Linked DNA regions of Pelobacter seleniigenes DSM 18267. The protein of the gene in region 1 interacts with the protein of each later gene in a pairwise test. Links are inferred from orthologs where the notes say so. Each region holds a gene or a part of one and is shown in the gene's direction. Other genes may lie near its edges.

Region 1 (3,293 bases):
AGTCAGGGCATTGGGGGAGATCGTCTTTGGGGAGATAGATGATCTCCGTGTAACGGCACTTCGGGCAGACAACTTCGACAGGTTCCGGCCGGGAACGATCTGAACGATCCATGGGAAAACTCCACTGTCAGGAACATGTTGTAATCACTAAATTCTTCTTATAGCACAGAGGGATTATCGCAAACAAGAGGTCATTGATACAAACACTCATTAAAAACGTTCTACAGTGGCTATTTGAATAGCGGGGACATTGAATTCCGACAGAAACATGGGTTTGTTGGCTTTTAGCCGGCCTTTAAAAAGTCCATCCCTGAGCCTTTTTCAAGCTCAGCCATTGGCCCAATAGCATCTGGAGTGGCTTGTCTGCCGGGCCCATGGCGGGGGAATTAAAAACGCTAGCAGCCTTTCTTGTGCTCAACAGGGCCTGAAGCAGTCAGGGGATGAGCTTTTCCAAGAACCGGGTAAGCGTCGTTTCCGTTTTCTGCCGACAATCAGCGGCCTTTCCACTTTACAAACCGGTTGGATCCGGCCTAATATTAGCGGTTAATTTTAACCGAACCTGCGCTTTCAATGCCGGCTGACCAGGCCATTCAACGAGACTGTATGAATCAAAGCAATATACGAAATTTTTCCATCATCGCCCATATCGACCACGGTAAGTCCACTCTTGCAGACCGTCTTCTTGAAGCAACCGGGGCGTTAACAGAACGGGAGCGGTCGGATCAGTATCTCGATAAAATGGACCTGGAGCGCGAACGTGGTATCACCATCAAAGCGCAGGCGGTCCGTTTGCCTTATAAAGCCCGGGACGGGAAACAGTATATCTTGAATCTGATTGATACTCCCGGCCATGTCGACTTTTCCTATGAGGTCAGCCGATCACTGTCCGCCTGCGAAGGTGCCATGCTGGTGGTTGATGCGGCGCAGGGGGTTGAAGCACAGACCCTGGCGAATGTGTATATGGCTATCGATCAGGATCTGGATATCTTTCCGGTCATTAATAAAATCGACCTGCCCAGTGCCGAGCCCGAGCGGATCAGGGCCGAAATTGAGGAAATTATCGGTATTGACGCGAGCGAGGCGATCCTGGCCAGCGCCAAAGAAGGCCGGGGCATCGACGAGATCCTGGAAGCGATCGTCCATAAGGTTCCCGCCCCCAAAGGTGATCCGGATGCACCGCTTCAGGCGTTGACCTTTGACTCCTGGTACGATTCCTACCAGGGGGTTATTGTGCTGATCCGGGTCGTCGAAGGAACCGTCCGAAAAGGCGAAAAAATTAAATTGATGGCGACCAAAGGGGTTTATGAGGTCCAGAAGGTCGGGGCTTTTTGTCCGCATCCCCTTGAATTGCCCCAGCTTGCCGCAGGGGAGGTCGGGTTTTTGATTGCCGGAATCAAAGTGGTGGAAGACGCCAAGGTCGGCGACACCATAACTCACCTGCACCGGCCGGCCGAACAAGCCTTGCCTGGCTACCAGGAAGTCAAGCCAATGGTTTTCTCCGGACTTTATCCCATTGATTCCGGGGACTACGATGCGTTGCGCGACGCCCTTGAAAAGCTCCGCCTGAACGATGCCGCGTTTTCCTTTGAGCCGGAGAATTCCCTCGCCCTTGGATTCGGTTTTCGTTGCGGTTTTCTTGGCCTGCTGCATATGGAAATCATTCAGGAGCGGCTGGAACGGGAATTTGACGTCGATCTGATTACAACGGCGCCCACCGTTGTTTATAAAGTTACCACCACCAAAGGTGACCTGCTGCAGGTTGAGAGTGCCAATATGCTGCCGGATATGCAGTATATTGAAAAGATTGAAGAGCCCTTTGTGCTGGCCTCGATCCATGTACCGAACGAATATGTGGGGGCAGTGCTCAGTTTGTGTATCGAAAAACGGGGTGTGCAGCGTGAATTGAAATACCTGACCGCCAATCGGGTCATGGTGGTTTATGAATTGCCGCTCAACGAAATCGTTCTGGACTTTTTCGACCGGCTGAAATCCATTACCCGCGGTTATGCCTCGCTCGACTACGAGCATCTCGATTTTCGCTTCAGCCGCCTGGTCCGACTCAATGTCCTGATCAACGGCGATGTGGTCGATGCTTTGTCACTGATCGTGCATCAGGATAAAGCGCAGTTCCGGGGGCGTGAGCTGGTGTCGAAGATGAAAGAATTCATTCCTCGCCAGCAATATGAAGTCGCCATCCAGGCGGCCATCGGTAACAAGGTTATTGCCCGCTCTACGGTCAAGGCCTTACGGAAAGATGTCACGGCAAAATGCTACGGCGGCGATATTACCCGTAAGCGCAAATTACTAGAAAAACAGAAGGCCGGGAAAAAGCGGATGAAACAGGTCGGGAGTGTCGAGCTACCTCAGGACGCCTTCCTCGCCATCCTCAAAGTAAAAGAGTAGATAATGGGATTATTCAGTAAAAAGAAGACTGTTAAGGGACCTGCGAAACCTTGGTATCGTGAATGGTCCGAGGCCCTGATCGTTGCCGTTGTTCTGGCGCTGATTATTCGTACCTTTCTCTTTCAGGCGTTCAAGATCCCTTCCGGGTCAATGCTTGATACGCTGCTGATCGGTGACCATCTGCTGGTGAATAAATTCATTTACGGAACCAGTCTGCCCTTCAGTGATAACCGTTACCTGGTTTTGCGTGAACCGAAACGAGGCGACGTTATTGTCTTCGAATTTCCGGAAGACGCCAACAAATCTTATTTTCAGCGGCGTGATTTTATCAAACGGGTAGTCGGCCAGCCCGGGGATCTGGTGGAAATCAAAAACAAGCAGGTCTATGTCAACGGTGAACTTTACCATATCCCCCAGGAACGGCATAAGGATCCTGAAGTTATTCCTGCCGTCGCCAGTCCGCGGGATTTCATGAGGCCGATCCGGGTCCCGGAGCACAGTTATTTTGTCATGGGCGATAATCGGGACTATTCCTATGACAGCCGCTTCTGGGGGTTTGTCGATCAGTCGAAGATCAAAGGCCTGGCCTTCATCAAATACTGGTCCTGGAACGCCCAGGGTGACTTGCTGCACAAAATCCGCTTTGATCGGATCGGCCGACCGATCAATTGAATCCGGCTTAGGTCTGCTTTAATAATTCTGCTGTTGACATTTGCTGAGCGGTGTTGATAGATTCAACAAAATTTACATTTACCCTTTAATCTGATCCGAGAGGTCAGCAAGGGAGCTTGAACGTGTTAAACCTCATCTTTAAATATAACCGAGACACCTGTACACCCGTGTACAGGTGTTTTTTTGTGTCTACTTTTCACCCAGGGAGGTTGTTGTGG
Region 2 (3,317 bases), 130 kb from region 1 along the record:
CGGCGCGCTATGGTGACGGCCGGCAGGGGATCGAGATCGGCACGCTGTTGCGCAGGATCTTCCTGTTTCCGCCGATGATTTCCTTTCTTGCCGCGCTGGTCCTGCGCGGGGTAGCTTACCCTCACGGGCTGTCGGTGGTTTTTCAAGCCGGGGCGCTGGCATTGACTCCCCTGGTCATGACCGCCATTGGTCTGCAATTGAAGATCCGCATGAATATGAATATCCTGATTCCATTCAGCTATGGCATGACGGTCAAGCTACTGCTGGCTCCGCTGCTGGTGTTCCTGGTCTGTCGGCTGTTCGGGTTGTCCGGGCTGGCTTACGATGTGACTATTCTGGAAGCCGGGATGCCGCCGATGATCACCGCCGGAGCCATGGCGATTGCCGCGAAGATGGATGCCGACCTGGCTGTGGCCATGTCCGGACTCGGCATCATCATCGCCTTTCTCAGCTTGCCTCTGATCTATCTTGTGCTAATTTAGCGCTGGAGAGGATCTTTGTTTTAATGGGTAGGTTGGTGGGGTGCTTTGCCCACCGGATTTGGAGAACGGTCAATGATTGAAGCGATTGCTGCCAGAAGAAGTGTTCGCAAATACCTTGCGCAAGCGGTACCCGATGAGCTTATCCAGACGGTACTGGAGAGTGCGCGAATGGCTCCTTCGGGCCACAACAGCCAACCCTGGCATTTTATAATTATTAAAGAGCAGGAGCACAAAGAGAGGCTGGTTGCGGCCTGCGGAAATCAACCCTGGATGCTCAGCGCACCGATTTTTATCGCCTGCGTGGCCGACCCGCGGACCCGTGTTGCGGCAGATGTTCCGCTGAGCGTCGACGAGCAGAGTCCGGAGAAGGAACTTAAACTGGTGCTACGCGATACCGCTATCGGTGTTGAGCATCTGGTTCTGGAGGCTGTTGCCCAGGGGCTTGGAACCTGCTGGGTTGCCCAGTTTACCCAGGAGCGGATCCGGCCGTTACTCGGCGTTCCCAATGACCGCTATGTACTCAGTATTATCACCCTCGGCTATCCAGCGGAAACACCGGTCGTGAAACGGCGTAAAAATCTCGCTGAGATTGTGCATTATGAGCACTGGTGAGCAGGGCTGAAGTGCCCCGAGCTGTGCTGCACCAAGACTGTTGTTCAAAATCCTCGTCACGACAAGGGGTTGAAATCCCTGCTCTTTGTGTCAGACTTCTGTCATTAAGCCGGTATTTTCACCTTTAACTGTTGCGGCAGCTTAAAAGCCCCCAAATTTATCCTGACAGGAGCTGTGCATGGAATCAGCTTTGGTATCGGCCTATTTACTCCTTGGCAACGGCTATGGGAAGGCGCTTGACGCCACCGCAGCTCAGGCCTGGGCAGCTGAACAAGGAGCGCTTTGGCTCCATCTGGATTATACCGCTGTCGAGTCCCACAGTTGGCTGCGGCAGCAGAGCGGAATCGATCCGCTGGTTCTGGAAGCGTTTCTGGCTGAAGACACCCGGCCGCGCTGTTTTTCTCATCCTGCCGGGTTGCTGGTCATTCTGCGCGGAGTGAATCTCAATCCGGGGGCTGAACCTGATGATATGGTCTCGATCCGGCTCTGGATCGAAGCGAATCGGGTTATCTCTATCCGCCACCGTAAACTTATGGCCATCGAAGACATTCGCTCCCGGCTTGAGCAGGGTAACGGCCCTGAGAACTGCGGCGATTTCCTGGTTCAACTCAGTAATGGACTGGCTTGGCGCATGGCTGATGTCCTCGAGACCATGGAAGATGCCGTTGACGAGTTGGAAGATGAGGTGCTGGAACGCGGGACCTACGAGTTACGCGGCAAATTGAGCGCGATCCGCCGGCAGATCATTCGTTTAAGGCGCTATCTCGCTCCGCAGCGGGAGGTGATGAATCGACTGCAGACGGAAAAAAACGTTATCCTTGACGAGTTTGACAAGGCGAAGCTCAGGGAAACCGCCGATCAGATCACCCGCTATGTGGAGGATCTCGACTCAGCCAAGGATCGCGCTGCGGTCTGCCAGGAGGAACTGGAAAGCCGGATGGGGGCGCAGATGAATAAAACCCTCTATATCCTCTCCATCATTACCGCTGTTTTCCTGCCTTTGGGACTGTTGACCGGGCTGCTGGGAATCAATGTCGGTGGAATCCCTGGCAGCGACAACCCCCTTGCGTTTCTGCTCGTCTGTCTGCTCCTGCTGGTGATTGTGGTTATCCAGCTGCTGATTTTCAGGAGAATCCGCTGGGTCTGAGAGGTGTCAGCTCTGTTGCAAAGCAGGACAGGAGTGCCGCTGCTCAGTCGATGACCCGAACAATCTCCTTGCCTGCCAGGTAAACCACCCGGTCGTCCTGCAGGAAGAGCAGGAACTTGCGGCCCTGATTGAGAAAGTCCTTAATCCGGTTGTGCTCGTCGGGCAGGCTGACAAAGGTCGCCAGCTGCAGCGCCGGACCGGCAGTCATGTGCACTTCGACCCGATACTCTTTGCCCAGCCGCAACAGTTCGTCGAATTCATCACTTGCTGGGGTTTCAACGGCGATGACCTGGTGAAGATTGAGTAAGTCGATTTTCCCCTCATGGCGCAATGGGATGAACGGTTCGGCGCCGTTGAGAACTTCTCCGACCCGCTGTGGGCCGAATTGATGCGCACCATGCATCTGCAGGAACAATTCTCCTTCCAGCTGCACTCCGGTGCGGAGGGTTATGCGGACGGCTCTGGTTTCAACGGAAATGCGTTGGTTTTCCATGTTATTCACCTGTGGCCTGGGTTGAGGTGGCAAATAGGTTTTTATTGACGGCAAAGCGGGACGCTTCTTCCGGCGTCACGCGCTTCTCTTTGACCAGTTCCTGCAGGGCTTGATCCATGAGCTGCATGCCGTCGCGCCGACCGGTCTGGATAACCGACGGCAGTTGGAAGGTTTTCCCTTCCCGGATCAGATTAGCCGAAGCGGCGTTCACTTTTAAAATTTCCAGGGCCGCACAACGCTTGCCATCGACGGTGCGCAGCAGCTGCTGGGCGACCACTCCGCGCAGGGATTCAGCGAGCATGGTGCGGATCTGCTCTTGTTGGGTGGTTGGGAAGACATTGACCAGCCGGTCTACGGTTTTTGCTGCGCTGCTGGTATGCAGGGTGCCGAAAACCAGGTGCCCGGTCTCCGCCGCGGTAATGGCCAGCTCAATGGTCTCCAGATCGCGCATTTCACCGACCAGGATGATGTCCGGATCCTCGCGCAGGGCCGCCTTCAAGGCCGAGGCGAAGCTGACGGTGTGGACGCCGACTTCACGCTGATTGATCAGGCTTTTCTTGGCCTGATGAACGAATTCAATGGG

The links.
Region 2: the proteins of lepA (region 1) and N909_RS0122645 interact in binary tests that used the Escherichia coli proteins (3 or more experiments, as listed by UniProt). The link is inferred for Pelobacter seleniigenes DSM 18267 from one-to-one orthologs.

What each region holds. Positions count from the first base shown.
Region 1 is NZ_JOMG01000005.1:435,846-439,138, reverse strand. Bases 31-3,003 are described here. They hold lepA (translation elongation factor 4), read left to right. Parts: upstream 31-603; coding sequence 604-2,403; downstream 2,404-3,003. Other genes in these bases: lepB (signal peptidase I), read left to right, coding at 2,407-3,003; N909_RS25960 (hypothetical protein), read right to left, coding at 31-112. In the rest of the region: more of N909_RS25960, read right to left, coding at 1-30; more of lepB, read left to right, coding at 3,004-3,075; bifunctional pyr operon transcriptional regulator/uracil phosphoribosyltransferase PyrR, read left to right, coding at 3,290-3,293. UniProt on the Escherichia coli protein: Required for accurate and efficient protein synthesis under certain stress conditions. May act as a fidelity factor of the translation reaction, by catalyzing a one-codon backward translocation of tRNAs on improperly translocated ribosomes.
Region 2 is NZ_JOMG01000005.1:304,056-307,372, forward strand. The notes cover bases 260-3,256. They hold N909_RS0122645 (zinc transporter ZntB), read left to right. Parts: upstream 260-1,272; coding sequence 1,273-2,241; downstream 2,242-3,256. Other genes in these bases: N909_RS0122635 (AEC family transporter), read left to right, coding at 260-482; N909_RS0122640 (nitroreductase family protein), read left to right, coding at 555-1,094; N909_RS0122650 (hypothetical protein), read right to left, coding at 2,285-2,734; N909_RS0122655 (type IV pilus twitching motility protein PilT), read right to left, coding at 2,736-3,256. Outside these bases: more of N909_RS0122635, read left to right, coding at 1-259; more of N909_RS0122655, read right to left, coding at 3,257-3,317. UniProt on the Escherichia coli protein: Zinc transporter. Acts as a Zn(2+):proton symporter, which likely mediates zinc ion uptake. Purified ZntB reconstituted in liposomes also binds and transports Cd(2+), Ni(2+) and Co(2+).